Regions from separate parts of the Streptomyces sp. CA-243310 genome, predicted to be linked through region 1. Evidence: riboswitches for the same ligand, from Rfam matches in the RefSeq annotation. Region 1 holds a riboswitch; each other region holds the start of a gene.
What was found. A riboswitch is a leader RNA that binds a small molecule or an ion and turns the genes downstream of it on or off. The one in region 1 is predicted to bind cobalamin.
Positions count from the first base shown of each region.

Region 2: another riboswitch for cobalamin. It lies ahead of ACQEVM_RS06690 (ribonucleoside-diphosphate reductase subunit alpha); the one in region 1 lies ahead of metE (5-methyltetrahydropteroyltriglutamate--homocysteine S-methyltransferase).
Region 3: another riboswitch for cobalamin. It lies ahead of ACQEVM_RS07660 (energy-coupling factor ABC transporter permease); the one in region 1 lies ahead of metE (5-methyltetrahydropteroyltriglutamate--homocysteine S-methyltransferase).
Region 4: another riboswitch for cobalamin. It lies ahead of ACQEVM_RS13505 (ABC transporter substrate-binding protein); the one in region 1 lies ahead of metE (5-methyltetrahydropteroyltriglutamate--homocysteine S-methyltransferase).

Region 1 is NZ_JBNJMF010000002.1:94,635-102,290, reverse strand. Features, by position in the region: gene mmsB (3-hydroxyisobutyrate dehydrogenase) at 1-560, shown strand, start outside; gene ACQEVM_RS17965 (enoyl-CoA hydratase) at 566-1,378, shown strand; gene ACQEVM_RS17960 (dihydropteroate synthase) at 1,552-2,067, opposite strand; gene metE (5-methyltetrahydropteroyltriglutamate--homocysteine S-methyltransferase) at 1,979-4,303, opposite strand; cobalamin riboswitch at 4,468-4,695, opposite strand; gene ACQEVM_RS17950 (short-chain fatty acyl-CoA regulator family protein) at 4,794-6,224, opposite strand; gene ACQEVM_RS17945 (MmgE/PrpD family protein) at 6,408-7,656, shown strand, end outside.
Region 2 is NZ_JBNJMF010000001.1:1,399,603-1,407,258, forward strand. Features, by position in the region: gene ACQEVM_RS06685 (ribonucleotide-diphosphate reductase subunit beta) at 1-630, opposite strand, end outside; gene ACQEVM_RS06690 (ribonucleoside-diphosphate reductase subunit alpha) at 630-3,038, opposite strand; cobalamin riboswitch at 3,206-3,329, opposite strand; gene ACQEVM_RS06695 (GNAT family N-acetyltransferase) at 3,381-3,878, opposite strand; gene ACQEVM_RS06700 (YbdD/YjiX family protein) at 4,030-4,227, opposite strand; gene ACQEVM_RS06705 (carbon starvation CstA family protein) at 4,233-6,446, opposite strand; gene ACQEVM_RS06710 (GntR family transcriptional regulator) at 6,576-7,340, opposite strand; gene ACQEVM_RS06715 (extracellular solute-binding protein) at 7,631-7,656, shown strand, end outside.
Region 3 is NZ_JBNJMF010000001.1:1,619,438-1,627,093, forward strand. Features, by position in the region: gene ACQEVM_RS07630 (tRNA-dependent cyclodipeptide synthase) at 1-272, opposite strand, end outside; gene ACQEVM_RS07635 (EF-hand domain-containing protein) at 526-738, shown strand; gene ACQEVM_RS07640 (PadR family transcriptional regulator) at 783-1,367, opposite strand; gene ACQEVM_RS07645 (energy-coupling factor ABC transporter ATP-binding protein) at 1,457-2,278, opposite strand; gene cbiQ (cobalt ECF transporter T component CbiQ) at 2,275-3,024, opposite strand; gene ACQEVM_RS07655 (energy-coupling factor ABC transporter substrate-binding protein) at 3,028-3,369, opposite strand; gene ACQEVM_RS07660 (energy-coupling factor ABC transporter permease) at 3,366-4,070, opposite strand; cobalamin riboswitch at 4,100-4,296, opposite strand; gene ACQEVM_RS07665 (flavodoxin family protein) at 4,436-5,149, shown strand; gene ACQEVM_RS07670 (AMIN-like domain-containing (lipo)protein) at 5,227-5,730, opposite strand; gene ACQEVM_RS07675 (SsgA family sporulation/cell division regulator) at 5,861-6,268, opposite strand; gene ACQEVM_RS07680 (L-serine ammonia-lyase) at 6,498-7,656, opposite strand, start outside.
Region 4 is NZ_JBNJMF010000001.1:3,011,260-3,018,915, reverse strand. Features, by position in the region: gene ACQEVM_RS13520 (VOC family protein) at 1-325, shown strand, start outside; gene ACQEVM_RS13515 (ABC transporter ATP-binding protein) at 404-1,234, opposite strand; gene ACQEVM_RS13510 (FecCD family ABC transporter permease) at 1,231-2,298, opposite strand; gene ACQEVM_RS13505 (ABC transporter substrate-binding protein) at 2,295-3,290, opposite strand; cobalamin riboswitch at 3,326-3,464, opposite strand; gene ACQEVM_RS13500 (hypothetical protein) at 3,530-3,940, shown strand; gene ACQEVM_RS13495 (tRNA(His) guanylyltransferase Thg1 family protein) at 4,183-4,968, shown strand; gene ACQEVM_RS13490 (restriction endonuclease) at 5,586-5,951, shown strand; gene ACQEVM_RS13485 (helix-turn-helix domain-containing protein) at 6,644-7,501, opposite strand; gene ACQEVM_RS13480 (DUF6879 family protein) at 7,524-7,656, opposite strand, start outside.

The DNA.
Region 1 (7,656 bases):
CGCTCGACGCACCCGTCTCGGGCGGCGTGATGGGCGCCGAGGCGGCCACCCTCACCTTCATGGCCGGCGGCGGCGACGCCGAGTTCGCCGAGGCCGAACCGCTGCTCGCGGCGATGGGCAAGAAGACCGTGCACTGCGGGGGCGCGGGTGCCGGACAGGCCGCGAAGATCTGCAACAACATGATCCTGGGCATCTCGATGATCGCCGTCAGTGAGGCCTTCGTGCTCGGCGAGAGCCTGGGCCTGTCCCACCAGGCGCTGTACGACGTCGCGTCCACCGCCTCCGGGCAGTGCTGGGCACTCACCACCAACTGTCCCGTCCCCGGCCCGGTCCCGGCCAGCCCCGCAAACCGCGACTACCGGCCCGGGTTCGCCGCCCCGCTCATGGCCAAGGACCTCGGACTGGCGGCCAATGCCCTGCGCGCGGGAGGCATCGACGCCGGACTCGGTCTGCGCGCCGCCGAGATGTACGCGGCCTTCGCCGAAGGCACCGGAGCGGAACAGGACTTCTCCGCCATCGTCAACGCCCTGCGCGGTGCCACCGCAGCACAGAACGGATGAGCCTCATGACCGACACCGACACCGACACCGGCATCGCTACGGACGCTCCGTACGAGACGATCCTGGTCGAGCGCAAGGGCCGTACCGCCCTCCTCACCCTCAACCGGCCGAAGGCGCTCAACGCCCTCAACCTCCAGGTGATGAACGAGGTCGTGGCCGCCACCGAGGCCCTCGACCGGGACCCGGACATCGGCTGCATCGTCCTCACCGGCTCGGCGAAGGCCTTCGCGGCGGGCGCGGACATCAAGGAGATGCAGCCGCAGGGCTACATGGACATGTACCTCAGCGACTGGTTCACCGCCTGGGACCGCCTCGGCAACCTCCGCACCCCCACCGTCGCGGCGGTCTCCGGCTACGCCCTGGGCGGAGGCTGCGAGCTGGCCATGCTCTGCGACATCCTGCTCGCGGCCGACACCGCCGTCTTCGGCCAGCCCGAGATCAAGCTCGGGGTGATTCCCGGCATCGGCGGCTCCCAGCGGCTCACCCGGGCCGTCGGCAAGGCCAAGGCCATGGAACTGTGCCTCACCGGACGGACCATGGGCGCCGTCGAGGCGGAGCGGGCCGGGCTCGTCTCCCGTGTCGTGCCGGCCGACGAGCTGATGGCCGAAGCGCTGGCCGTCGCCGAAACCGTCGCGGGCATGTCCGCGCCCGTCGCGATGATGGCCAAGGAGGCCGTCAACCGGGCTTTCGAGACCACCCTCGCCGAAGGCATCCGCTTCGAACGACGGCTCTTCCACGCCGTGTTCGCCACCGCCGACCAGAAGGAGGGCATGAGCGCCTTCGTGGACAAGAGGTCCCCGGACTTCACCCACCGCTGACGCCGTCCCCCGAGCGGCTCCCCGCCCCTCCCGGAGCGAGGAACCGCTCGGGGCCCCCGCTGTGCACACACGCGTGGTCGAACTCAGGTATACAGCCGCAGATCCCCCTCACCACCGACCCGAGACACCTAAACATCCACCCTCCTGTCCGTCGGCAAGCCACTCAGGCACGTTCAGCCCGCCGTCCCGATCGCGTGGGCGACCCTGACCGCGTCGGCTGTCGCCCGGACGTCGTGCACTCTGACGGCCCAGGCTCCCTGGTAGGCGGCGATCGCGGAGAGGGCGGCGGTGGCGGCGTCCCGTCCGTGCGCGGGCGGCGGCGCGCCGTCCGCGTCGGCCAGGACATGCCCGAGGAACCTCTTCCGGGAGCCGGCGACCAGAACGGGGCGGCCGAGTGCGCACACCTCGGCCAGTCCGGCCACCAGAGAGAGGTCGTGCTCGGCTCGTTTGGCGAAGCCCAGTCCGGGGTCGACCACGAGGCGGTCCGGCGCGATGCCGGCGGCCACGACGGCCTCGACGCGGGCGCCGAGTTCGGCGACAACCTCACGCACCACGTCGTCCGGGTCGGAGGCTTGTGCCTCCGACCCGGACGACGAGACATCAGCCGTTGTCGGCCGGCAGCTCTGCGCGGACCTCGCGGGCCGCCGCCACCAGGTTCTCCAGGGAGGCGCGGGTCTCGGTCCAGCCACGGGTCTTCAGCCCGCAGTCGGGGTTGACCCACAGCCGTTCGGCGGGAATGGCCTCAAGTCCCTTGCGGAGCAGGGCTGCCGCTTCCTCCGTGGAAGGGATGCGCGGCGAGTGGATGTCCCACACGCCCGGTCCGGCCTCGCGCGGGTAGCCGTGCTCGGCGAGCTCGTCGGCTACCTGCATGTGGGAGCGGGCGGCCTCCAGACTGATGACGTCGGCGTCGAGGTCGTCGATGGCCTGGACGATGTCGCCGAACTCGGCATAGCACATGTGGGTGTGGATCTGGGTGTCCGGCCGGACGCCACTGGTGCTGAGGCGGAAGGATTCGGTGGCCCACTCCAGGTACTCGGCGTGGTCGGAGGCCCGCAGCGGCAGTGTCTCGCGCAGCGCCGGCTCGTCGACCTGAATAACTGAAGTGCCTGCCGCTTCAAGGTCGTTGACCTCGTCGCGGAGGGCGAGGGCGACCTGGCGGGCGGTGTCGCCGAGCGGCTGGTCGTCACGTACGAAGGACCAGGCGAGCATCGTGACGGGGCCGGTCAGCATGCCCTTGACCGGCTTCGTGGTCTGCGATTGGGCGTAGGAGGTCCAGCGCACGGTCATCGGCTCGGGGCGGGAGATGTCCCCGGCCAGGACCGGCGGGCGGACGTAGCGGGTGCCGTAGGACTGCACCCAGCCGTGCTGGGTGGCGAGGTAGCCCGTCAGCTGCTCGGCGAAGTACTGCACCATGTCGTTGCGTTCGGGCTCGCCGTGCACGAGGACGTCGATCCCGGTCTTCTCCTGGAAGGAGAGCACCTCGCGGATCTCGTTCTCGATCCGCTCCTCGTAGCCCACGGCGTCGATGCGGCCCGCGCGCAGGTCGGCGCGGGCCACCCGCAGTTCGTCGGTCTGCGGGAAGGATCCGATGGTGGTGGTCGGCAGGAGCGGCAGGCCCAGGTGGGCGCGCTGAGCCACCGTGCGCTCGGCGTAGGGCTGCGCGCGGCGTCCGTCGGCGTCGGTGATCGCGGCGGTTCGGGCCCGGACCGCCGGGTCGCGGGTGAGGGCGGAGGCGGCGCGGGAAGCCAGGTCGGCCCGGTTCGCGGAGAGCTCGGCGGTGATCGCCTCGGTGCCCTCGGAGAGGCCACGCGCCAGCGTGGCGATCTCGGTGGTCTTCTGGCGGGCGAAGGCGAGCCAGCGCCGGATCTGCGGGTCGATGTCCTGTTCGGCCGTTGCGTCCAGCGGGACGTGCAGCAGCGAGGAAGACGCGGCCACGTCCACCTGGTCCGCGAGACCGAGGAGGGTGCCGAGTGTGGTCAGCGACTTCTGGTAGTCGTTGATCCAGATGTTGCGGCCGTTGACGACACCGGCGACGAGCCGCTTGCCCGGCAGGCCGCCGACGGCAGCGAGGCCCTCCAGGTTCGCGGCGGCGGCTCCCGTGAAGTCCAGGGCGAGGCCCTCGACGGGGGCGGCGGCGAGTACCTGCAGGGCGTCGCCGAGCCGGTCGAAGTAGGAGGCGACCAGCAGCTTCGGCCGGTCGGTCAGCGTGCCGAGCCCGCGGTAGGCGCGGGCGGCCGTGTTCAGGTCGGCCGGGGTGCGGTCCTGGACGAGGGCGGGCTCGTCCAGTTGCACCCACTCGGCTCCGGCGGCACGCAGGTCGGCGAGGACTTCGGTGTAGACGGGCAGCAGCCGGTCCAGCAGGGTCAGCGGCTCGAAGTCATCGGCCACACCCGGGGCGGGCTTGGCCAGCAACAGGTAGGTGATGGGGCCGACCAGCACCGGACGGGCCGAATGGCCCAGCGCGAGGGCTTCCTTCAGCTCGGCGACCTGCTTGGTCGAATCGGCGGTGAAGACGGTGTCCGGGCCGAGTTCGGGGACCAGGTAGTGGTAGTTGGTGTCGAACCACTTGGTCATCTCCAGCGGGGCGACGTCCTGCGTGCCGCGGGCCATCGCGAAGTAGCCGTCGAGCGCGTCGGCGGCAACCGCCCGGCGGTGTCGCTCGGGGACAGCGCCGACCATGATGCTGGTGTCCAGGACATGGTCGTAGTACGAGAAGTCGCCGGTCGGAACCTCGGAGATGCCGGCGTCGGTCAGCTGCTGCCAGTTCGAACGGCGGAGTTCGGCCGCGGTCTCCCGGAGGGCGTCGGCGGTGACGCGGCCCTTCCAGTAGCCCTCGATGGCCTTCTTCAGTTCGCGGTTCTGTCCCTGGCGGGGGTAGCCGTACACGGTGGCTCGTGCTGCCGCGGCTGCGGGCTTCGCTGTCACGGAACTCTCCTTCGCGAGATGTGTCCACAACATCCCGGAGACGGGACGCGGACGCGAAGGGAACGACAGAACGGGCGGCCCACCCTGCGGGGAAACCCGCACGTGCCGCTCGCTGTGTACGCCGACCCGCCCACGAGGTCACCGAGATGTCCGCACGGGAATCGTCCACGTGCGGGCAACGGGCAGGTCTTCGGACTCGCGGGCACGCCGGCCGGAGTTTCCCGGCGGGCACCTAATGGCCGTCGCTTCCCAGGACCGTTGTCCGGTCCCAGTGCGTATGACGGCGGTCGTTCCCACTCACCGCTGCGGGGCAGTCCCGGATTCCCACCGGGTTCCCTCTTGCGACGCATCCCGCCTGGCGGACGGGGCGAACCAGTTGCAGGGACCACATTAGGTCGATCCGATCGAGGGAGGGCAAGGCCGTCCACATGTCGGACGCCGGAATTGAGACGTTCCGGCAAAGGAGCGCCGGATCCCAGCGGCGGGCGATTCAGTGCTCCCTGACGACCGGGTACGGCACGTAGGTGCGCAGATCGGGGTCGACAGCCAGACTGCCGCCGGCCGGGGGGCGGGCCCGCTGGGCGCAGTCCTGCCGTTCGCAGATCCGGCAGCCCAGACCGATGGAGGTGGTGGCGCGCGGGTCGTGCAGGGCGATGCCCTCCGCGTAGACGAGGCGGGGTGCGTGCCGGAGTTCGCAGCCGAGGGCGACGGCGAAGTCGGCTCGCGGCGCGTGATGGCCGAAGCCGCCGCGGGTGACCGTCCGCGCGATCCAGAAGTACTTCTTGCCGTCGGGCATTTCCGCGACCTGGGTGAGGATGCGGCCGGGGGAGGAGAAGGCTTCGTAGACGGTCCAGAGCGGGCAGGTGCCGCCCAGGCGGGAGAAGTGGAAGTCGGTCGCGGACTGCCGCTTGGAGATGTTGCCCGCGCGGTCGGCCCGGAGAAAGGAGAACGGCACTCCACGGTGACCGGTGCGCTGGAGGGTGGACAGACGGTGGCAGACGGTCTCGAAGCCGACGCCGAAGAGTGCCGAGAGAAGTTCGATGTCGTAGCGCACCTTCTCGGCCGCCGTGTGGAAGGCGGTGTACGGCATGAGGAGGGCGCCGGCGAAGTAGTTGGCGAGTCCGATCCGGGCCAGCCCCTCCGCCTGGGGAGAGGCGAGCTCGGCGGATGCCACCAGCTGGTCCAGCAGCGGGCCGTGCTCCAGTAGCGCGAGTTGGGTGGCCAGTTGGAAGGCGCGCTGCCCTTCGCTGAGCCAGGGGGACAGCAGGAGCAGACCGCTGCCGGCGTCGAAGCGCCGCGCGTCGGCGGACCGTTCCGGCCCCGCGCGGAGCACCTTGATGCCATGCCGGGTCGACAATCGGCCGGTGAGCGCATCGGCGGAGCGGCCGACCTGACCGAGGCCGAGGTCCGCGGCGGTCTGTTCGGCCTCTGTCTCCAGGGCGGGGAAGTGGTTGTGGTGGGCGTAGAAGAAGTCCCGCACCTCGTCATGAGGCTCGGCGGGCAGCAGGCCCGCGGTGTCCTCGGGGGAGGCCAGGGCGGCGACCCGCTCGGAGGATTCCCGGTAGCGCCGGTGGAGGGCGACGAGCGCCCGGGCCACCTCCGGATGATCGCGAGCGACGTCGGCGATCTCCTCCTGCGGTACGGAGGTACCGCATGCCTCGTCACCGAGAGCGGTGCGCAGATCGGTGGCCAGCCGCTCCTCGCCGGCCTCGGAGAAGAACTCGGGATCGACGCCGAAGACCTCGGCGATCCGCAGCAGCACGGGGGCCGTCAGCGGACGCCGGCTGTGTTCGATCTGGTTGAGGTAGCTGGTGGACAGGCCGAGGGCGCGGGCGAGCTCGACCTGGTTCATGCCCCGCTCACGGCGCAGCCTGCGCAGCTTCGCGCGGGCGTAGATCTTCTGTCCGGCGGCCCGACCCATGGTGATCAGACTCCTCTCAGCGCCCTCTTCCGTGTGAAGTTATCATTCGCAGATTTTGCAAAATTTGCAGATTCGCACGTTTCGCATGGACGAATTACGCAATGTGGAGCCATCGCGCCGGGCTCGCCGCGTGGGAAGACTCAGTGGCGTACGACCCAACCACCGCACGCCGCGAGGAGTCCCGTGATCGACCACCAGGTACGCGTCCACCCCAGCGCCGACCGTCTGCCCCGCGAGGAGCAGCTCGCCTGGAAACTGGCCGCCGTCGCCACCGGTACCCAGGACGTGCCGAACCTCGACCCCGAGGCCTCGGAGATGGTGATCAACCGGATCATCGACAACGCGGCGGTCGCCATCGCGTCGCTGCGCCGCCGCCCGGTCGCCGTCGCCCGCGCCCAGGCCCTCGGTCACCGGACGCCGTCAGGCGCGTCGGTCTTCGGAGTCGCGACCGGAACGCGGGTTTCGCCGGAGTGGGCCGCTTGGGCCAACGGCACCGCGGTCCGCGAGCTGGACTTCCACGACACGTACCTGGCCGCCGACTACTCCCACCCCGGGGACAACATCCCGCCCCTGCTCGCCGTGGCCCAGCGCACCGGCCGCTCGGGCGCCGACCTGCTGCGCGGCATCACCGCCGCCTACGAGATCCATGTCGCCCTGGTGAAGGGGATCTGCCTGCACGCGCACCGCATCGACCACGTCGCCCACCTGAGCGCCGCGACGGCCGGCGGGATCGGGGCGATGCTGCGGCTGGACACCGAGACCGTGTACCAGGCCATTCAGCAGGCCGTGCACACCACCACGGCGACGCGGCAGTCCCGCAAGGGCGAGATCTCCAGCTGGAAGGCGTTCGCGCCGGCCTTCGCGGGCAAGGTCGCTATCGAGGCGGTGGACCGGGCCATGCGCGGCGAGGGATCCCCCTCACCGATCTACGAAGGGGAGGACGGGTTCCTGGCCTGGATGCTGGACGGCCCCGAAGCCTCGTACACGGTCACGCTGCCCGCGCCCGGGGAGGCCCGCCGCGCCATCCTCGACACCTACACCAAGGAACACTCGGCCGAGTACCAGGCGCAGGCGATCATCGACCTCGCGCGCGGGTTGCGGGAGAAGGCCGGCCCGCTGGAGAAGGTCCGCTCGATCGTCCTGCACACGAGCCATCACACCCACAACGTCATCGGTTCCGGCTCGGGCGACCCGCAGAAGTACGATCCGGCCGCCGGCCGGGAGACCCTGGACCACTCGGTGCCGTACATCTTCGCCGTCGCGCTTGAGGACGGCGGCTGGCACCACGAGCGCTCGTACGCCCCCGAGCGGGCCCAGCGGCCCGCGACCATCGAGCTGTGGCAGAAGATCTCCACGGTCGAGGACCCGGAGTGGACCCGCCGCTACCACCACCGGGACCCGGCCCGCCGTGCGTTCGGTGGCCGCGCCGTGA
Region 2 (7,656 bases), on a different contig from region 1:
CACCCAGTTGGTGCCGGTGGCCAGACCGTGCAGCAGGCCGCGCGAACGGAACCAGTACACGTACGCGAAGGCGCCGTAGAAGAACAGGCCCTCGATGCACGCCGCGAAGCAGATCAGGTTCAGCAGGAAGCGGCGCCGGTCGGAGGCCGTCTCCAGCTGGTCGATCTTCTCGACCGAGTCCATCCACTTGAAGCAGAACTGCGCCTTCTCGCGGATCGAGGGGATCTCCTCGACCGCGTCGAACGCGGCCGCCCGGTCGTCCGGGTTGGGCAGGTAGGTGTCGAGCAGCGTCAGGTAGAACTGGACGTGCACGGCCTCCTCGAACAGCTGGCGCGACAGGTACAGGCGCGCCTCCGGGGAGTTGATGTGCTTGTACAGGGTCAGCACGAGGTTGTTCGAGACGATCGAGTCACCCGTCGCGAAGAACGCGACCAGGCGGCCGATCATGTGCTGCTCGGACGGGGTCAGCTTCGCGAGGTCCGCGACGTCCGAGTGGAGGTCGACCTCCTCGACCGTCCACGTGTTCTTGATCGCGTCGCGGTAGCGCTCGTAGAAGTCCGGGTAGCGCATCGGGCGGAGCGTGAGCTCGAAGCCCGGGTCCAGGAGGTTCTTGTTCTCGTTGGAGCTCATTACTGGCAGGCCTCGCAGGACTCGGGGTTCTCAAGGGAGCAGGCCAGCGCGTCGGCGTCGACGGCCTGCGGAAGCGGGGTGGCCGCCGCCGGGACGGCGGAGCCGGACGCCGCGCGGGCGATCTTCGTCGCCGGGCGCGAGCGCAGGTAGTACGTGGTCTTCAGGCCCTGCTTCCAGGCGTACGAGTACATCGAGGACAGCTTCCCGATGGTCGGCGTCTCCAGGAACAGGTTCAGCGACTGCGACTGGTCGAGGAACGGCGTACGGGCCGCCGCCATGTCGATCAGGCCGCGCTGCGGGATCTCCCACGCCGTGCGGTACAGCTCGCGCACCTCGGCCGGGATCCAACCGAAGCCCTGCACCGACCCGCTGGCCTCGCGCAGCGCCTCGCGGGACTGGGCGTCCCACACGCCGAGCCGCTTCAGCTCGGCCACCAGGTAGGCGTTCACCTGGAGGAACTCACCGCTGAGCGTCTCGCGCTTGAAGAGGTTGGAGACCTGGGGCTCGATGCACTCGTACACACCGGCGATCGACGCGATCGTCGCGGTCGGGGCGATGGCGAGGAGCAGCGAGTTGCGCATGCCGGAGGTCGCGACCCGGGCGCGCAGCGCCTCCCAGCGCTCCGGCCAGTTCAGCTCGGTGTCGTAGTGGTCCGGGTGCAGGACGCCGCGGGCGGTACGGGTCTGCTCCCAGGCGGGGAGCGGGCCGTTGCGCTCGGCGAGGTCGCAGGAGGCCTCGTACGCGGCCAGCATGATCCGCTCGGAGAGCTTCGTGGACAGCGCCCGCGCCTCGGGGGAGTCGAAGGGCAGCCGCAGCTGGAAGAAGACGTCCTGGAGGCCCATCGCGCCCAGACCCACCGGACGCCAGCGGGCGTTGGAACGGCCGGCCTGCTCGGTCGGGTAGAAGTTGATGTCCACCACGCGGTCGAGGAAGGTCACGGCGGTGCGGACGGTCGCGTCCAGCCGCTCCCAGTCGATGTCGCCGTCGACCACGAACGCGCCGAGGTTGACCGAACCGAGGTTGCAGACGGCCGTCTCGCCGTCGTTGGTGACCTCGATGATCTCGGTGCACAGGTTCGAGGAGTGGACGACGGTGCCCGGCTCCGCGGTCTGGTTCGCCGTGCGGTTGGAGGCGTCCTTGAACGTCATCCAGCCCTGGCCGGTCTGCGCGAGGGTGCGCATCATCCGGCCGTACAGCTCCCGGGCGGGCATGGTCTTGCGGGCCAGGCCGGCCGCCTCGGCCTTGCGGTAGGCGGCGTCGAAATCGTCGCCCCACAGGTCCACCAGCTCGGGGACCTCGGCCGGGGAGAACAGCGACCAGTCGGAGTCGGCGTTGACCCGGCGCATGAACTCGTCCGGCACCCAGTGGGCCAGGTTCAGGTTGTGCGTGCGGCGCTGGTCCTCGCCGGTGTTGTCGCGCAGCTCCAGGAACTCCTCGATGTCCGCGTGCCAGGTCTCCAGGTAGACGGCGGCGGCGCCCTTGCGCCGGCCGCCCTGGTTCACGGCCGCGACGGAGGCGTCGAGGGTCTTCAGGAACGGCACGATGCCGTTGGAGTGGCCGTTGGTGCCGCGGATCAGCGAACCGCGGGCGCGGATGCGGGAGTACGACAGGCCGATGCCGCCGGCGTGCTTCGACAGGCGGGCGACCTGGTGGTAGCGGTCGTAGATCGAGTCGAGCTCGTCCAGCGGGGAGTCCAGCAGGTAGCAGGAGGACATCTGCGGGTGCCGGGTGCCGGAGTTGAAGAGGGTGGGGGAGGACGGCAGGTAGTCGAGGCGGCTCATCAGCCGGTACAGCGAGGCCACTTCCTCGACGGCCTGGACCGTCTCGTTCTCCGCGAGACCACAGGCCACGCGCAGCATGAAGTACTGGGGGGTCTCGATGACCTGGCGGGTGATCGGGTGGCGCAGCAGGTAGCGGCTGTGCAGGGTGCGCAGGCCGAAGAACCCGAAGCGGTCGTCGGCGCCCTCGGCGAGCGCGTGCTCGACCAGCGCGTTCAGCCTGCTCGCGTGGGTCGCCACGAACTCGGCCGTGCGGTCGGCGATCAGGCCCTCGCGGTGGCCGACCTCGACGGAGGCGGAGAACGAGGTGGACCCCTGGCCCGCGGCCTCGTCGCGGACGGCGAGCGTCAGCAGGCGCGCGGCCAACCGGGAGTACGCGGGGTCCTCGGAGATCAGACCCGCGGCGGCCTCGGTGGCCAGCCCGCGCAGTTCGGCCTCGTCGGCGGCGGAGCTGCGACCGCGCAGGGCGGCGGCGGCGACGCGGCCGGGGTCGGTGTCGGGAAGGTCGGCCGTCAGCTCGGTCAGGGTGCGCAGCAGCGCGGCCCCGGGTCCCCCGGACGTGATCGCGGTCTCGATCGCGGACTCGGACGGAACGGACTCTGCGCGCGGTGCGGAGGGCGCGATGGTCACGGGGGGAGCTCTCCCTTGCTCGGCTCCGGGAACACCGACGGCGCGGGCGCGAGCGGGCGCATGCGGACCGCGCACGCTCCGGCCCGGACAGGGCGGGCGGTACGTGCACCGCATGGCGTCCACCGGCCCAACCGCGAGGCCCGGACGTGTCTGCACCCGGTTCGGTCGAGCCGGGCGCGCTGTCGACAGGTCCTCGGACTTGTAGTTGCACGAATGGGTGCACTTCACACCGTTGCGGGACAGTTCCGGATTCGCACCGGATTCCCCTGCGACGACAGCGAGCACGAGCATACATGTGGGGGCGGGTGGATGCGTGACCCCCCACATGTTGTGTCGGCGTGGTTACAGCTCCAGACGGTAGGTCAGGAGGGTGAGGCCCGGGATCGGGGCCCAGTCTCGTTCTGGTGTTCGGGTGAAGCCGAGGCGCTCGTAGATCCTGTGCGCCCCCGCCATCGACCTCTGGGTCGACAACACCAGGTGCGTCACACCCTCCAGGGCCCTCGCCCGGGCCATGCACGCCCGCACCAGGGCCTCGCCCGCGCCGCGTCCGCGCGCCTCGCCGGCGACGGCCAACATCCGGAACTCCGCCTCGCCCGGGCCGGCGATGTCGGCCAGCGGGCTCGTGTTCGAGGCGAACGTCACTCCGCCGAGGACCGTGCCGTCGTGGTCCGCGACGAGCACCTCCCCGGAGGCGGCCCGGCCGGCCACGTCGCGCAGCACGTTCAGGTACGCGGCGTCCTCGTTGAAGTCCAGCAGCCCGTCGTCCAGGTAGGCCTGCGCGGTGATGTCGCCGAGCTCTTCGAATTCGGCGACCGATGCCGCCCTGATCACGATGTCCATGCCGTCGAGTGTGTCGGACGGGCGGGCGAGGGGTCGCACGTGTCCACGGACGGGGAGGCGAAGGGGGCGCGCCCCCTTCGCGGACGGGCACGCGAAAGGGCCGCCGGGTTCCCGGGGGAACGCGGCGGCCCTTCGAGGGCCCCGGACGGGGTCAGCAGCAGCGGAAGCCCTCGCGCGGGTCGGCTTCGCGGGCGTCGGTGCGGGCCCGCTCGAAGGCGCGCCGGGTCATGACCTCGGCGTCGGCGTCGTGCGCGCGGGCGTGCGCGACGTACCGGTCGTACGCGGCCTCGCCCGAGAACTCGCGGACGTAGAACCGGGTCTTCGCCCACGCCCCGCGCACGGCCGTCAGGCCGCTCACGCGACCGGTTCCCGGGTCTTGCCGCCGCCGGAGTCGAGGCCCGCCGCGGCGAGTTCCGCCCGTTCCTCGGGGGTGGCGATCAGGCCGGCCGGGGCGACGATCCTCGACTCGGTCCACGGGGTCTCGGTGAGGGTGACCGTCTCCGGCTTGCGGACGGCCTTGACGCAGGTGCGGGCCGCGTCCAGCAGCACGATGATGATCAGGACCGCGAACAGCACCGACAGGACGCCGTCCACCGTGGCGTTGGTGACCACGGTGTGCATCTCGCCCATGTTCTTGGCGGGCTTGAGCACCTTCCCGGCCTCGATGCCGTCCTGGTACAGGTCCCGCTGCGCGAAGAACCCGATCTTCGGGTTGTCGGAGAAGATCTTCTGGTAGCTGGCGGTGAGGGTGACCGCCACGTCCCAGGCCAGGGGGACGCCCGTCACCCAGGCCCACTTCAGTCGGCCCGACTTGATCAACAGTGTGGTGCAGACGGCCAGGGCCACCGCCGCGAGGAGCTGGTTCGCGATGCCGAACAGCGGGAAGAGCTGGTTGATGCCGCCCAGCGGGTCGCTGACGCCGACCCACAGGAAGTAGCCCCAGCCACCGACGACGACCGCACTCGCGATCCACACGCCCGGCTTCCAGCTGACGTCCTTGAAGGACTTGTGCACGTTGCCGAGGGTGTCCTGGAGCATGAACCGGCCGACCCGGGTGCCCGCGTCGACGGTGGTCAGGATGAACAGCGCCTCGAACATGATGGCGAAGTGGTACCAGAAGGCCTTCATCCCGGCGCCGCCGATGACCGACGAGAAGATCTCCGACATTCCGAGTGCGAAGGTCGGCGCGCCGCCCGTCCGCGACAGCAGGCTGGTCTCCTCCACGTCCTTCGCCGCCTGGGCGAGGGCCTCCGGCGAGATGGCGAAGCCGAAGTTCGTCACCGCCTGCGAGGCGGTCTCGACGGTGGTGCCGACCACGCCGGCGGGGGAGTTGACCGCGAAGAACAGTCCGGGCTCGATGATGCACGCCGCGATCACCGCCATGACGGCGACGAAGGACTCGGTGAGCATCGCGCCGTAGCCGATGACCTGGACCTGGGTCTCCTTCTGGATCATCTTCGGGGTGGTGCCCGAGGAGACCAGGGAGTGGAAGCCCGACAGCGCGCCGCAGGCGATGGTGATGAACACGAAGGGGAACATGGAACCGGCGAAGACCGGTCCGTCGCCGCGTGAGGCGAACTCGGTCACCGCGGGCATCTTCAGCATCGGCATGGCGATGACCACGCCCACCGCGAGCAGCGCGATGGTACCGACCTTCATGAAGGTGGAGAGGTAGTCGCGGGGCGCGAGCAGCATCCACACCGGCAGCACCGACGCCACGAAGCCGTACGCGACCATCCAGATGACGAGGGTCTGCTTGTCGAGCGTGAAGAACTCGGCGAGCGAGGAGTCCGCGACCCAGCCGCCCGAGACGATGGCGAGCAGCAGCAGGGCGACGCCGATCAGGGAGACCTCGGTGACGCGCCCGGGGCGCAGCACGCGCAGGTAGAAGCCCATGAGCAGGGCGATGGGGATGGTCATGCCGATGGAGAAGACGCCCCAGGGGGAGTCCGCCAGGGCGTTGACGATGACCAGTGCCAGCACGGCGAGCAGGATGATCATGATGGCGAACACGGCGACCAGGGCGGCGGCTCCGCCCACCGGGCCGATCTCGTCACGGGCCATCTGTCCGAGCGAACGGCCGTTGCGCCGGGTCGAGAAGAAGAGCGTGACCATGTCCTGGACCGCCCCGGCGAAGATCACGCCCGCGACGATCCAGATCGTGCCCGGGAGGTAGCCCATCTGCGAGGCGAGCACCGGGCCGACCAGCGGGCCCGCGCCGGCGACGGCGGCGAAGTGGTGACCGAAGAGCACGCGACGGTCGGTGGGGTGGAAGTCGACACCGTTGTCGAGGCGTTCGGCCGGGGTCGCCCGGGTCTTGTCCACCTTCAGTACGCGGTTCGCGATGAAGCGCGCGTAGAAGCGGTAGCCGATCGCGTACGAGCCCAGGGCGGCGGCGAGCAGCCACGCGGCCGAGATCTCCTCGCCCCGGGAGAGGGCCAGTACGCCCCAGCCGATCGCGCCGATGAGACCGACGAGTACCCAGACGGCGATCGACTTCGGCGAGAGCCCCCCTGACGAGGCTCCCGCCGTGTCCCGTTGTGTACCTGTTGCTTCCGGTTCCGCCATGATCGTCGTCCCCTCGTTGATCACTGCTTGGGCGCAGGGAATCTACGGGGGCCTGACCGGTGAACGTAAGCCCCCGTCCGTATAGCGGTACGAGCGTCCACCGGGGGTCGATCAGGAGTCAACCGTTGATCAGAGGGCAGGTCGCTGAAGGCGGGCGACGAATTTATAACGGTCGCCGCGATACACCGAACGTACCCATTCGACCGGTTCGCCGTCGGCGTCCAGCGAGTGCCGGGAGAGCATCAGCATCGGCAGGCCGACGTCGGTGCCGAGCAGTCCGGCCTCGCGCGGGGTGGCCAGCGAGGTCTCGATGGTCTCCTCGGCCTCCGCGAGCCGTACGTCGTACACCTCGGCGAGGGCGGTGTAGAGGGAGGTGTACTTGGCCAGTGAACGGCGCAGCGCGGGGAAGCGCTTCGCCGACAGGTGGGTGGTCTCGATGGCCATCGGCTCACCGCTCGCCAGGCGCAGTCGCTCGATGCGCAGCACCCGCCCCCCGGTGGTGATCTTGAGCAGTCCGGCGAGCGTGTCGTCGGCCGTCACGTAGCCGATGTCGAGCAGCTGCGAGGTGGGCTCCAGCCCCTGGGCCCTCATGTCCTCGGTGTACGAGGAGAGTTGGAGGGGCTGGGACACCTTGGGCTTGGCCACGAAGGTGCCCTTGCCCTGGATGCGTTCCAGCCGGCCTTCGACGACGAGCTCCTGCAGGGCCTGGCGGACCGTGGTCCGCGAGGTGTCGAACTCGGCCGCCAGCGTGCGCTCCGGCGGCACCGGTGTGCCCGGGGGGAGCGTCTCGGTCATGTCGAGCAAGTGCCGCTTGAGTCGGTAGTACTTGGGCACCCGCGCCGTGCGAGTGGCCGCCCCGCCTTCCGGCTCCGTGGTCGCCCCTTCGGTGGCCATCGCCGCCCGCCTTCCCGACTCCAGTTTCGCTGCCGTCACCGGCTCCTCCATATGTGCGGTCACATCGTGACACGAGCGGGAGGACAGGCCTCCTCCCTCCCCCAGGTGTCGGTCCGATAACGGACCGATCACCCGCTCATTAGACCCTTGACACCCCTAAAGGTCTAGGCCAAGCTCCGGTTACTGGTCTAAACCAATATGGATCGGATCCCGGCCCCACGTGCAGTACTTCGCGTATGTCACCGCGGCGGGCAAGGGAAGTGCATGAAGGCATCCCTGAGGAGGGTGGCGTGAAGCGCAAGCTCATCGCGGCGGT
Region 3 (7,656 bases), on a different contig from region 1:
GCTTTGATCTCCTTCGCCGCCCGCTTCCCCGCGTGCTCCGGGGAGTATCCGAAGGCGGCGAACATCCGGTCGACGTGGAGGTCCGCGTAGACGAAGTCGACTTGGGCGAAGCGGGTCGTGGCCCATCGGGCGAGGTCGCCGATGCGCTCGGAGCTGAAGTAGCTGTTTCCGGGACTCACTCCGATGAGCACATGGTCGCCGTCTTCCCAGATATGGCGGCAGGTGCGGGTGAAGGGCAGAACTTCGAATGATGCGTCAGCTGTGATCGTCACCTGTGTGATCGCCCTTGTTGCCGCTTGTCCCTGGGAGCCCTGCGCTCCTGGTGTGGCGGCAATGTCGGTACGTTATGCCGCGATGCCGGAGCGTGACAAGTGCAGGCCGGAATTATTGGCCGGAATTATTGCTTCCGCCTTACCGGGCGGTAATTGGCTTTCTTTCTGCCGGCCGAACGGGACCCGGGGACGAGCCCCGCCCGGGCGGGCGCTACCCTGAGCCGTCAACAAGCACCAAGAAGGGGTGGACCCAGTGGCGGACATCGAGAGCGCGCGGGCGACGTTCCGTAAGTTCGACGCGGACGGCGACGGCTTCGTCACGGCCGACGAGTACAGCGCGGCCATGAAGGCCATGGGTGACGCGTTCGTCACCGGCGCGGTCGCGGACGCCGTGGTCGCATCCAAGGACAGCAACGGCGACGGCCTGCTGAGCTTCGACGAGTTCTGGGTCGCCCTGAACAAGTAGTCCCCGTCCCGACCGCCTCCGCCCCCTGCCGGGACCGGAGGCGGTCAGGCCGTGACCCCGGGTCCCTCGGGCGCCCCCGGTCCGTCCTGCGGGGGAGCCATGTCCTCGACCTCGGTCAGGGCCTCCTCCAGCCATTGCAGCCAGAAGGTCTCCAGACCGATCCCGCCGCGCAGCACCAGCCGGCGCAGCCGGTCCTCGTCGGAGTCCCGTCCCGGCGGGAAGTCCCGTGTCTCGATGGCCTCGTACTCCGCCAACTGCCCCCGGTGCAGCTCCACATGTCGGCGCAGTTCCGCCCCGAGCCCCCGAGCCCCCACCACGCCCGCCGCGCGCACCCGCAGCAGCAGGGGGTCCCGGATGGCCTTCGGGTCCTGGCTCTCGCCGACCCACCGGGCCAGTTCCGCGCTGCCGGCGGGCAACACCTCGTACTCCTTGCGCTGCCCGCGCACCGGGACCTCGCCGGGCAACGCCCTGATCAACCCGGCCTCCTCCAGCCGGCTCAGCTCCCGGTAGATCTGCTGGTGCGTGGCGGACCAGAAGTACCCGATCGACCTGTCGAACCGCCGGGTCAGCTCCAGCCCCGACGAAGGCTTCTCCAGCAGGGCGGTGAGGATGGCGTGCGGCAGCGACATGCGGCCATCCTAGGTTCGGGGTCGATCCCGGCGGCGCGCTCCGTCCTCGCCGCCGGTCGCCGCAGGTGCTCGGTCGGGCGCCCGCGCCGTCACCGCAGCGCGGCCAAGGCCTCCGGGGTCCTCGGGCCGGGAACGTCCGGGGCCAACAGGCCGTGGGCGCGCAGGAGGGCCGTGACCGTCGGGGACCACGCCTGACGCAGCCCGGCCGAGGCCAACAACGCGGGATCCGAGAGGAGTTCCCCCGCCGGACCGACGCGGACACCGGTCGGGGTGAGGACCGCCGCGTCGTCGGCCCAGCGAACCGCCAGGTCGACGTCGTGCGTGGCCATCACCACCGTGGTCCCGGCCGTGCGCAGCCCCGCCAGGACGTCCAGGAGCCGCTCCTGCCCGTCCGGGTCCAGCCCGGCCGTCGGTTCGTCCAGGATCAGCACGCGCGGGGCCATCGCCACCGCGCCCGCGATGGCCGCGCGCTTGCGCTGCCCGTACGAGAGCAGGTGCGTCGGCCGGTCCCGCAGCGCCGTGATGTCCAGGGCGGCGAGCGCCGAGTCCACCCGACCCCGCACCTCGTCGGGCTCCAGGCCCATGTTCATCGGGCCGAAGGACACGTCCTGCTCCACCGAGGCGGCGAACAACTGGTCGTCCGGGTCCTGGACCACCAACTGCACCGCCCGCCGCAGCCGGGTCAGCCCGGCCCGGTCGTGCGTCACCACCGCACCGTCGAGCCGCAACGTGCCCGAACCCGGCCGCAGCCCCCCGCTGAGCAGCCGCATCAGGGTGGTCTTGCCGCTGCCGTTGCGGCCCAGCAGGACCAGCGCGCGGCCCTCGACGATGCCGAAGTCCACGCCGGAGAGGACCTCGGGCCCGTCCTCGTACGCGTAGCCCGCGCCGGACAGTTCCACCAACGGATTCACAGGTACAGCCCCTTCAGGGTGAGAGTCACGGTGACCAGGGCCGCCGACAGCGCCCCGGACGCGGCCAGGAACCGCCACGACAGCGTGGCCGGCGGCACCAGCACCCGCAGCGTGCCGTCGTAACCACGCCCCGCCAGCCCCTCCTGGAGCCGCGCGGCGCGGTCGAAGGCCCGTACGAACGAGGTCGCAGCCAGCCCGGCCAGCGAACGCCACACCGCGGCCCGGCCCGTGTGCCCGAGCCGGGCCGCCTGGGCGCGGCGGACCTGGGCCATCGAGTCCAGCAGCAGGAACCCGATCCGGTACATGACCAGGGCCACGTCCACCACCGGCGCCGGCACCCCGGCCCGCACGAGCCGGGGCAGGACGTCCGACACCGGGGTGGTGAACGCGAACAGCAGCACCCCGAGGGAGGCCGCGGAGGTGCGCAACAGCAGCTCGGCCGCGTGCCGGGGCCCGTCGGGGGCCCACGACACCAGCCCCGCCGGACCGCCCACCGCGAACAGCAGCGGAAGCGCTCCGGTGAAGCAGAAACCGAGCGGGATCCGGAAGGCCCGCCACAGTTGGCGCCCGGCCACCCCGGCGGGCCCGAGCAGCACCACCAGGGTGGCCGCCGCGACGAGCGGCCCCCCGGGCCAGGGCGGCAGGGCCACGGCCGTGACCGTCAGCCCGAGCCCCAACAGGGCCTTCTCCAGCGGATGGCGGCGGCGCCAGCGACTGCCGTGCGCAGCCACGTCGATCGGCAGCACCGCCTACGACTCCGCGTGGCCGGCCGGGCCACCGGTCGCGCCCGCTTGGGCGAGGCCCTGACGTCGGCCCTTGCGAACGCCGAAGTAGTACGCGAGCACGCCCGCGCCCAGCGCCGCCTGAAGGGCGAACAGGGCCGACTCGATCTCCCCGGACGGGGGTTCGTACAGCGGCGAGAACCACGGTTCGTAGTCCGGCTTCAGCTCGGTGATGGCCGCCTCCGCCTGCGCGTCGGCGCCCGCGAACGGCTCCTCCTTGCCCTCGCCCAGACCCAGCGCGAGCGGGAGCACGGCCAGCGCCGCCACCAGGAGCAGCAGCACCGTGTTGATCTTCGCGTTCCTGGTCATCGGACCGCCGCCTCCTCCTGCTTGGTCCCGGTACGGGCCGTCAGCCTCGCGACGCCCAGCCGGACCAGGTCCGACTTGCTCGACTGCATCAGCAGCCGCATGACGAGGACGGTCAGCAGGCCCTCGCTGACGGCCAGCGGGATCTGGGTGACGGCGAAGATGCCGCCGAACTTGGCGAGCGCCCCGAGGAAACCGGTGCCCGGGTCGGGGAAGGCCAGCGCCAGCTGGACACTGGTCACGCAGTAGGTGACGAGGTCCGCGAAGAACGCGCCGAAGAAGACGGTCACCATCAGCGGCAGATCGAACCTCTTGAGCAGCCGGTAGACCCCGTAACCCGCCCAGGGCCCGGCGATGGCCATGGAGAAGACGTTCGCGCCGAGCGTGGTCAGGCCGCCGTGCGCCAGCAGCAGCGCCTGGAAGAGCAGGGTGATCGTGCCGAGCACCGCCATGATCGGCGGGCGGAACAGGATCGCCCCGAGCCCGGTGCCGGTGGGGTGGGAACAACTGCCCGTCACCGAAGGGATCTTCAGGGCGGACAACACGAAAGTGAACGCACCGGACGCGCCGAGCAGCAGCGTGCTCTCGGGGTTGGCCTTCACCTCGCGGGTGAGGGCGCGCACACCGTGTACGACAAAGGGAGCGGACGCGGCGCCCCAGGCGACCGCGTGCAAGGGGGGCAGAAACCCCTCGGCTATATGCATGAGTAAGGAGACCTCTCCAGCACCTCGTGGATGGACGACGTGCCCTGGCCGGTCTCCTGGCTCACGGGTACTGATGCCCTGACTCCGCCTTCCCGGGGCCGTGCGGTCTCCCGCGCGGGCCCAGTGGCTTCCCGCAAGGGAGTGGAGCCGGACTTCCCGATCACAGTGGCGAGGGCCGCACCGGTTTTCCACCGGTTTCCCGAACACCAAGGCCCGCTGACCCTAGTCGGCCGCGCGGACCCGTAACAACCCGACCCCGTTCCCGCACCCCCCCGCCCACCCGTTCCGACCAGGGCCGATCCGGGTGACCCCCGGACGGGCGCGGCCCGCTGGCGCACGCGCGGCGGCCCGCGCAGGGTGGGGGAGTGGCCGACGAACACGACTACTCAGACCTCAGCGCCGTCTACGTGAACTGCACGCTCAAGCGCTCGCCCGAGACCAGCAACACCGAGGGGCTGATCTCCAGGAGCCGTGCGGTGATGGAGGCGGCCGGTGCCCGAACCTCACTGATCCGCGCCGTGGACCACGACATCGCCACCGGTGTCTGGCCCGACATGACCGAGCACGGCTGGGAGAGCGACCAGTGGCCGGTCCTCTACAGCCAGATCATGGACGCCGACATCCTCGTGCTGTGCGGGCCGATCTGGCTCGGCGACAACAGCTCCGTGATGAAGCAGGTCATCGAGCGGCTCTACGCCTGCTCCTCGATCCTGAACGACCGGGGCCAGTACGCCTACTACGGCAGGGTCGGCGGTGCGCTGATCACCGGCAACGAGGACGGCGTCAAACACTGCGCCATGAACGTCCTCTACAGCCTCCAGCACCTCGGCTACGCGATCCCGCCGCAGGCCGACGCGGGCTGGATCGGCGAGGCCGGGCCCGGACCCTCGTACCTCGATCCGGGTTCGGGCGGCCCGGAGAACGACTTCACCAACCGGAACACCACGTTCATGACCTGGAACCTGATGCACCTGGCCGCCCTGCTCAAGCGGGCCGGCGGCATGCCCGCCCATGGGAACCAACGCTCGGAATGGGACGCCGGCTGCCGCTTCGACTTCCCCAATCCGGAGCACCGCTAGGCAGGAGGACACGAGGGGCCCGGGGCGACGCACGCCCCGGGCCCCTCGACCGTTCGACCCGTGTGCCGGGCGACGGTTCAGCAGGTCGCCGGGTGCGGGAAGTCGACGACGAGCCGCTCCGGCGCGTGCAGCACGCCGGTCTTGAAGGTGGGCTTGGTGTCGAAGGCGGCGCCGAAGGTCACGTACCCCTCGTAGTCGCCGGTGTAGGCCACGCCCTTGAGCTTGGACAGGTTGATCTTCTGTAGGCGGGGCCCCTGGTAGACGTTCTGGCCGGCGTCGGTGTGCCCGGCCGCCGGGTGCAGCCGGATCTCCAGGAAGAACTTCCCGGCCAGCGGCACGGGCTTGCCGGACCCGTCGTAGACCAGTTGGGAAACGGGTGTGACGGTGACCGGGGGAGCGGACCCCTGGAGGTCGACGACGAGCCGGTCGAAGGTGCAGTGACCGCCGAAGCGGGCATTGGTGACCAGCGTGGTGGACAGGGTGCGGGTGGCGGCCGAGGCCGGTGCGGCGAGGCCGATTCCGGCGGCGAGCAGCGTGCCCGTGACGAGTGCGGTGACCTGACGGCGACGTGGCGGACGCATGACGTCCCCCCGATTCTTCAGAGACGGGGACAGCGGTGTCACAACAGAAGACACTTCCCGGGCGCCCGTGGTTGCACCGGATCGGGCACGAGCCGCGCGGGGGCTCGGCACGGGGGCGCGAGCCGCGCCGTCAGCCGGGCAGCAGCGCGCTCAGTTCCGCGTCCAGGTCGTAGTGCCGCCGTTCCTGCCCGCGCGGCACCAGCTCCACGAGCCGGCGGCACAGGGCCCGGACGTCCTTCGCCCGGGCGGACATCACACACCCCTGCTCGCCGTTGCTGAACGCCAGGAAGATCCGCGGCTCGGTGGCCTTCCAGCGCGGCCAGACCTGTATGTCGCCCTCGCCCGTGGCGCGGGTCTGCCCGTCGAGCAACAGATCCCGGGAGAACACCCAGCGCGCGATGTGCACCCCGGCCCCCTCGAAGTCGAGGGCGATCTCGTAAGGCCGGTCGGTGCGGTACACGAACGTCCCCCGTACCGGGATGGGGGTGGTCGCGGCCTCCAGGCGGAGGGGGAGGACGCGGTGCTCCGTGATCGTCATGGTGGGGGGTGCGCCTCTCTGTCGGCGGGGGTGTTTCCTGCCCCTCCGGCAAGCTAACCCCACGCCTTCCCCGCATCCGGGGGTCCAAGGTCCCGACCCGGACGGGCCGCTCGGCCCGTCTTGCGCCGGCGCGGGGCGGACGCCGGCCCCCGGACGCGCGGGAGCCCGCCCTCCGGCCGGAGGGCGGGCTCGACGGGCCGGCGCGCGCGGCGCCGGGCGGAGACTCGGGTCAGCACTCGATGACGTTGACCGCGAGACCGCCGCGAGCGGTCTCCTTGTACTTCACCTTCATGTCGGCGCCGGTCTCCTTCATGGTCTTGATGACCTTGTCGAGGGAAACCTTGTGGGTGCCGTCGCCGCGCATCGCCATCTTGGCGGCGGTGACCGCCTTGACGGCCGCCATGCCGTTCCGCTCGATGCACGGGATCTGCACCAGCCCGCCGACCGGGTCACAGGTGAGGCCGAGGTTGTGCTCCATGCCGATCTCGGCGGCGTTCTCCACCTGCTCGGGAGTGCCGCCCAGGACCTCGGCGAGGGCACCGGCCGCCATGGAGCAGGCCGAGCCGACCTCGCCCTGGCAGCCGACCTCGGCGCCGGAGATCGAGGCGTTCTCCTTGAAGAGCATGCCGATCGCGCCCGCCGCGAGGAGGAAGCGGACCACGCCGTCCTCGTCGGCCCCCGGCACGAAGTTCATGTAGTAGTGCAGGACGGCCGGGATGATGCCCGCGGCGCCGTTGGTGGGGGCGGTGACGACACGGCCGCCCGCCGCGTTCTCCTCGTTGACGGCCATCGCGTACAACGTCGCCCACTCCATGGCGTGCGCCTGCGGGTCGCCCTCGGCGCGCAGCTGACGGGCGGTGCCGGCGGCGCGGCGCTTGACGCGCAGACCGCCCGGCAGGATGCCCTCGCGGGACATGCCGCGCGATACGCAGGCCTGCATGACCCGCCAGATCTCCAGGAGGCCCGCGCGGATCTCCTCCTCGGTGCGCCAGGCCTTCTCGTTCTCCAGCATCAGCGAGGAGATCGACAGGCCGTTCTCGTTCGCCAGCCGCAGCATCTCGTCACCGGAGCGGAAGGAGTACTTCAGCACCGTGTCGTCGAGCTTGATCCGGTCCTCGCCGACCGCGTCCTCGTCCACCACGAAGCCGCCGCCCACCGAGTAGTACGTCTTCTCCAGCAGCGGGGTGCCGGAGGCGTCGTACGCGAAGAGCGTCATGCCGTTCGCGTGGTACGGCAGCGAGCGCCGGCGGTGCAGGATCAGCTGGTTCGGCTCGTCGAAGGCGATCTCGTGGGCCTCGCCTATCTCGGCGCCGAGCAGCCGCAGCCGGCCGCTCTGGCGGATGCGCTCCACCTCGGCGTCCGCCGTCTCGACGTTCACCGTGCGGGGG
Region 4 (7,656 bases), on a different contig from region 1:
CGCCGACATCCTGGGTCTGGAGGTCGGGACCGAGTGGGGTCCCTTCATCCCCGTCGAGACCGGAAACGGCGTCACCCTGGACTTCGCGACCGCCGCCCCCGGCGAGTCCATCACTCCCCAGCACTACGCGTTCCTCGTCTCCCAGGACGTGTTCGACGCGGCCTACGAGAAGATCAAGGCGGCGGGAACCGAGTACTACGCAGATCCGCATCGCAGGCACCCGGGCGAGATCAACCACAACGACGGGGGCAGCGGCGTCTACTTCCCCGACCCGTCCGGCCACTGGTTGGAACTGATCACCCGCCCGTACGGCTTCCAGGGCTGAGCCAGGAAGGGCCGGGCGGTCGGTCGGGCAGGGCGGATCGGTCGGGGACACCCGCGTCCCCCGACCGGGCGCCTGCCGTCAGCGACGGCCGGCCGGCCGGCCGTCGCAGGTGCCGCGGGCGTCCGGCGGCAGGTACAGGATGCTCGGGCCGCCCGTCGTCGGGTGCGGTCCGACCCGGGTCCGTACCCCGTACACCCGTGCCAGCAGATCCTCGGTGAGCACCTCGCCCGGGGTCCCCGAGGCGACCACCCGGCCGGCTTCCAGCACGTACAGCCGGTCGCAGAAGGACGCGGCCAGGTTGAGGTCGTGCAGGACCAGCAGGCCGGTCGCCGGCAGGGCGCGGACCAGGGTCAGGATCTCCAACTGGTGTCGGATGTCCAGGTGGTTGGTCGGTTCGTCGAGGGCCAGCAGGCCGGGATCCTGGACGAGCGCGCGGGCCACCAGGGCGCGTTGGCGTTCGCCGCCGGAGAGTTCGTCGAACCGGCGGGCGGCGAAGCCGGCCGCCCCGACGGCCTCCAGGGCCTCCGCGACACGTCGGACGTCGTCGGGGCCGTCCTGCTCCCAGAACCGCTTGTGGGGGCTGCGCCCCATGGCGACGACCTCACGGACCGTCAACCCGAACGTTCCGGAGGCTTCCTGTGGCACCACCGCCACCCGTCGGGCCCGTTCCTTCACGCCCATGGACCCCGCGTCGGCGCCGTCCAGCAACACCCGGCCGGAGGTGGGCCGCAGGGCGCCGTGGACGCAGCGCAGCAGTGTGGTCTTGCCACTTCCGTTGGGGCCGACCACGCCGACGGTCTCGCCGGGGCGGGCGGTGAGGTCCACTCCGTGCAGCAGGGTCCGGCCGTGGATCTCGTAGCCCACGTCCTCGACGGCGAGTTCCACCGGTCGTCCTGTCGACGGGTTCATCCGGCCACCCCCTCGGTCCGGGTGGACCTGCGGAGCATCCACAGGAAGAACGGCCCGCCGACCAGCGCGGTGACCACGCCGACCGGTATCTCCTCGGGCGCCGCCGCGGTCCGCGCGACCAGGTCCGCCAGGGTCAGGAACACGGCCCCGCCCAGCGCGGCCACCGGCAGCAGCGCCCGGTGTCCGGCGCCCACCACCATGCGGGCGGCGTGCGGCACCATCAGGCCGACGAAGCCTATGGCCCCGCTGTAGGCGACCAGCACCCCGATGACGAGCGAGGCGAGGACGAAGACCGCCGCCCGGAACCGAGCGGTGTCCAGGCCCAGGGTGTGCGCGCCCTCCTCCCCCGCGAGCAGGAGGTCCAGGGGGCGTGCGAGGGCGATCAGCAGGCCGGTACCGAGGAGCAGCGCGACCGAGGGCAGGGCCAGTTCGTCCCAGCGGGCCCCGCCGAGACCGCCGAGGGTCCAGAAGAGGACGCTACGGATCTGGTCGGGGTGTGCGGCCAGGACCAGGACCAGGCTGGTGAGGGCGGACAGGACGTATTGGACGGCGACCCCGGCCAGGATCAGCCGGCCGGTGGTCATGGTGCCGCCCCGCCGGGCCATCGCGTAGACGGCGACGAGCGCGCCCATGGATCCCGCGAACGCGGCGACGGGTACCGCCGCCCCGCCCGCGGAGTCGAGGACTCCGGCGCCGAGGACGATGACCAGTACGGCTCCCGCCGACGCTCCGGAGGACGCGCCGAGCAGGAAGGGGTCGGCGAGTGGGTTGCGCACGAGGGCCTGCAACACGGTTCCGGCCACGGCGAGTCCGGCGCCGACGACGGCGCCGAGGAGGAGGCGGGGCATCCGTACGTCCCACACGATGGCACCGGCGGCTCCACCGCCGGCTCCCGCTCCGGGTCCTGGTCCTGGTCCTGGTCCTGGTCCTGGTCCTGCGAGGAGGACGTCGATCACCTGGCCCGGGGCCATCCGTACCGCGCCCAGCGCGAGGCCCGCGAGGGCGGAGACCACCAGGGCGGCGGCGAGCAGGACGAGGACGACCGGGGTACGGCGCGGGCTCACGCGGCGTCGGGGTGCAGTTGGCGCCCCAGGGACTCGGTGGCGTCGGCGACGCGCACGCCGAGGACGGCCGTGGACAGCGGGAGCACCACGAACCGCTTGTTCCTGATCGCGGGAACCTGCGCGAGAGCCGGGTCGTTCAACAGGCGCTGCTTCTTGGCCTCGACGGTGGTCCCCGCGTAGTCATAGATCAGGATGACCTCGGGCTTGCGTTCGATGACCTTCTCCCAGGACACGTCGCCGAAGGTGTCGTCGAGGTCGGCGAACACGTTCGTCCCGCCGGCCAGGGAGACGATCTCGTTGCCGATGCCGGTGCCCCCCGAGGTCGAGGCGGAGGCCTCGCCCGAGTCGTAGGCGAAGACGGCCGGCTCGGACTTGTCCTTGACGCGTGCGGTGACGGCGGCGATGCGCCGCTGCTGATCCTCGATCAGCGCCGCACCGCGCTCCGGCACTCCGAAGGTGCGTGCCACTTCGGTGATCTCGGTCTTGAGCTGCTCCAGTCCCACCGGACCGGTGCCGCAGTACTCCACGTTGAGACGGGAGTCGATGCCCGAGGCGGCCAGTCCCCCGCGGTCGCGTCCCTGCGCCTTGTCGAAGGCGCTGGAGTAGCCGCCGTACACGAAGTCGGGGTCGGCGTTGAGGAGGACCTCCTTGGAGGGGTACTCCTTGGCCAGCACCTTGATCCGGTCGTAGGCGGGTCGGTAGGCGGGCAGGATCGCGTCGTCCAGGTAGGCGGTGCCGACGATCCTCTGCTCCAGCCCCAGCGCCAGCATGATCTCGGTGGCGTGCTGGTTCATGGTGACCGCGCGACGGGGCGGAGCCTGATAGGTGGTGCTCACACCACAGTTGGTGACGGTGTACGGGAACCCGGGCGCCGTGCCGGAGGCCGCGTCCGACCCCGAGCCCTTCCCGCCCGGCGAGCCCCCGCAGGCGGCCAGGGGCGCCAGCAGCGCGAGGGGTATGAGGGAGCGCAGAACGGTGCGCGAGCGCGACATGGCGAAGCCTCTCCGGGGGATCCGCGTCCCCGGTCGAAGTGAAGAGGCGGTGCGTCAGTGTCTGACTCCCGGATCCCGCGGACGGGCTCCGGTCACAGTGGCGGGACCGCACCGGATTCGCACCGGTTTCCTGTCCTGCACCGCCTGGGAGAACGCTGCCCAGTCTGCCAGACACCCGGCGGCGAACCGGCCCGCGAGAACCCCTCACCCGCCGTCCCCGCACGGGCTACCCTCCCCGGATGGAGCGCGCGGAAATCATGAAGCGAGTCATCGGGATCCTCACGGAGTCCCAGGAAGTCCGCAGGTCTCACGAGGCCGGCGGCGAGGCCGGTCCCCCCTCGGAGCCGGGTGTCGTCACCCTGTTGCTGAGCGAGATGATGCCGCACTTCAGCGTGCCGGCCGACGCGACTCCCCTCCAGGTGGGTCGCATCGTCGGGGAGACGCTGGCTCCCGCCATGCACACGATCGTCGGATCCTTCGCCGCGGCGTTCAGTGCGCTGGCGGCGGTCCACGACTCCGGCCGGACGGACGTCAGCTCGATGGACGTACTGCGCGAGCTGGCGCTGCGCGTCGAGGCGGGAGCCTACGACCACGGCCTCGGCCACGACCTGCCCGACGAGGGTCTCGACGAGGGTGGCTCCGACGCCTAGGCCCCGTCGCCGCCATCCGGAATTCCCCTTGTCATATGCCTACCCGCGCCCGTACACGCGGGCATACGGTGTGCTCCCGGACCATCCCGGGCGCGCGTCCCTCCCGCTCTCCCCACGGGAGGGCCGCCGCGCGCCCGCGCGGACGAGGGGGCCGGCCACGGGGCCCGGTCGTCCCGATCGTCGTATTCCGGACCCGCGAGCCCGTGCGTGCCAGACTGGGGCAACACGGACGAAGGGACGACATGGCGGACGGCACGGCATTGGGTGACCGGATGAAGCGGTACGAGGCGGCGCACCGTGCGGTCCTGCCACGTCGCACCTACACATTGCTCCGGGTCGACGGCCGCGCGTTCCGCACCTACACACGGGGAGCGACCCGCCCCTTCGACGAGGCCTTCATGGCCGACATGGACGCGGTCGCCGAGGCCCTGTGCGCGGAGATCGCGGGGGCCCGGTTCTCGTACACGCAGTCCGACGAGATCAGTGTCCTGTACACCGACTTCGGCAGTGCGGGCACCGAGCCGTGGTTCGGCGGCGTGGTCGCGAAGCAGTTGTCCGTCGCGGCCTCGCTGGCCACGGCGGTGCTCAACGAGCGACGTCCGGGCGGGCGGGCCCTGTTCGACGCCCGCCTGTTCACCCTCTCCGACCCCGTCGAGGTCGCCCACTACTTCCGGTGGCGGCAGCGGGACGCGGTGCGCAACAGCATCGGCAGGGCCGCGCAGAACCATTTCCCCCACGAGCGGCTGCACGGCGTTTCGTCCGGCGGCATGCGCGAGTTGCTGCGGTCGGAGGCCGGGGTCGACTGGAACGACTACCCCGACGGCTGCAAACGAGGACGGATCGCGGTACGCAGGAGCGGTGAACGGGAAACGACCCACGTGGACCCGCGGACCGGGGCGGAGCACGTGACCGCGGCGGTCCGCTCCTGGTGGGAAACCGTGCCCGCTCCGCACTTCACCGCCGACATCGACGGTTGGCCGGTCGGCACGATCCCGGCGATGCCGGGCCTCGGCGACCGTCCCGCCTGACCGCTGCCGCCCGCCCGCCCGGCCGTTGTCAGTGACCGGCCCTAGGCTGGCCTGACACATTCGAGCGATTGACCGCGGGCTGCGGTGCTACTCGGATGCCGCCCGTCGGACCCCTCGGGGACAGCGACCGACGGGCGGACCCATGTCCGCCCGACATCGGCAGAACGCCTGTCTCCACGACCGTTCCCGTGGATCGACCACACGACTGTGAATTGCGAGATCCACGGCTGGTGAGGCCGGCCCCACACCCACTGAAGTCGACATCAACGGACCGTTCACTGATCACGCACGACGCAACTCGATCAACAGCGGGCTACCTACTCCAACAGCGGTTGCGGATCGATAGCCTCACCGAACCTCGACCGCCCGCCCCTCCCTGACGCACGGAGATCAGCTCCCACATGACATTAAAAGGATGCGCCGGCGCCACCCTCGTCGGACTGTCCGCCGTCGTAGCGCTCCTCATGTGGGCCGACGGACGCGTTGCAGCTGCGGCAGTCTTCCTCCTGCTACCTATCGCAGCGTGGATCAGCTCCATCAGGAGGCGACGGCGACGCGCCGCCGAGTACCGGCGAGTACGCGAGATCCAATCGACTGAGATCGTCCGCTACCACGCAATGAGCCCCCGCCAGTTCGAGCACGCCATAGCCTTCCTCTGCGAACGCGACGGCTGCCAAGGCGCCGGAGTCGTCGGCGGCGCGAACGACCTCGGGGCCGACGTAGTCGCCAACTGCCCCCAAGGCAGGCGCATCGTCATCCAGTGCAAGCGGTACGGGCCCACCACCAAGGTCGGCTCACCAGACATGCAGCGCTTCGGCGGTACCTGCTTCAGCATCCACGGCGCCGATGTCGCCGCAGTTGTCACCACATCAGCGTTCACCAAGCCCGCACGGGACTACGCACTCCGACAAGGCATCCGGATCTTCGACGAGAACGACCTCGCCGCCTGGGCGACGCGTACCGGGCCGGCTCCCTGGATGTAGCGGACATCATGAACACATGCCCGCACGGCTCCTCGTCGACCTGCACGCCGCCCACGCCGCCACCGGCCTCCCCGCCGAACCCAAGGGCACCGCACGAACAGACTTCCTCGCCGGCCTGAACGCCATCGACAGGGACATCGTCCACGGCAAGGACGACAAGGCCATCAGCTGTGGCATCGACACCTGCGGGCTGGTCAAGCGATTCCCCACGACCAGACCAAGCAGGTCGACCAGACCAACAAGCGGTGGATCAGCGCCACGCACCCGGATGGCCACGGCCTCACCAAGGCCGCCAAGATCGTTGAGGTGGCGCACAAGAACATCTGCCCCGACTTCTGACCCGCTCAGGGCCCGGTCAGGCACCCGCGCGGCCGGGCTCCGGCAGCCCGGGCGCAGGGCGGACCAACACCGATGCCACGTTTCGCGCGGCAGCCGCCGCGGCTGGTATCCCCTTCATCTCGGCTCCCAGCAGCTCGTGTCACGGCGCTGCCGGCACGCTCGTCGCCACGCATGGGCCGTTCATCACGGCCCCCCTGGTCGCCACGTACATCGGCGGCGACTCGGTCCACCCGACCGACGCGGGTCACGTCTACCTCGCCTGCCGGATCACCGCCGCGATCCGCGGGCTCATGCCCGCCTGATACCCACAGCGCCCCTTCTCGCCCGTGGGCGGAGGGGGCGATTTCGTGCGTTCAGGATCCGTCGAGCGCATTGATGGCCTTGAGGACCAAGGCTCGGGCCTCCGCGCCGTACACGGCTGATGAGCGCAACTGCTCGAAGGCCTTGAGGTATTGAGCGATCTCCGAGGGTTGTGTGATCTTGACCTGGGCTGAGAGGAGTTCCACTGAAACGAGCTTGTCGTCGTACACATGAAACGTCTCCACAGGCCATACAGCCCGGGCTTTCGTGCTTGATGGGATCACGCCCAGGGACACGCCGGGTAGTGCGCCGGCCGTCAGCAGGTAGCCGAGCTGGGCGGCCATCGCTTCCGCGTCCCCCATTCGGTAGTGCAGGGCCGCCTCCTCGACGATCAGGACTGCGCGCCTTCCCGGGTCGTGAATGACCTGGGACCGGCTCACGCGAGCCCGGGCTGCTTCCAGTCCGCCGCCGGGGACCTCACGGAAGCGCGCGACGACATCAAGGAGGCCGGCCGCGTACCCCTCGGTCTGCAGAAGTCCGGGGACGAGGGTGGAGGAGTAGATCCGGAACAGGCAGGTCTCTTGGAAGAACTGCACCCACGATTCCTGTAGCCGCTTCAAGCCGCCCTGCACCTGGTGGCGCCACTCGTTGTACATGGTCTCGGCATTGCGGGACTGCGCGAGAAGGTCAGCCGTTTCGGCCGCCGCGTCGCAGGCCCTGCACCAGCGGCGGATGTCGTCCGGTGACGGTGGCGTGCGCCCGTTCTCGATGCGGGAGGACTTCGAGTGTGTCCAACCGCAGCGCCGGGCCAGCTCGCTCCCGGTGATGCCCGCATCGGCGCGCAAGGCGCGCAGCCGGTCGGCTACGCGTTGACGCGCGGCCTGTGCCGACGAGGACGGGGAAGCGGGCATGAGCTGGCCTGTACGCCTTTGACTAGTAGATCTTGAACGACTCGTGGGGGTACGCTCTGGCCCACACTTCACGGAACGCCTCCGCGCACAGCAGGGCTGCGGCCGGGTCCTCGCTGACCTCTCCTGGTCCGGACGCGCCCTCGCCGGTGAAGTGG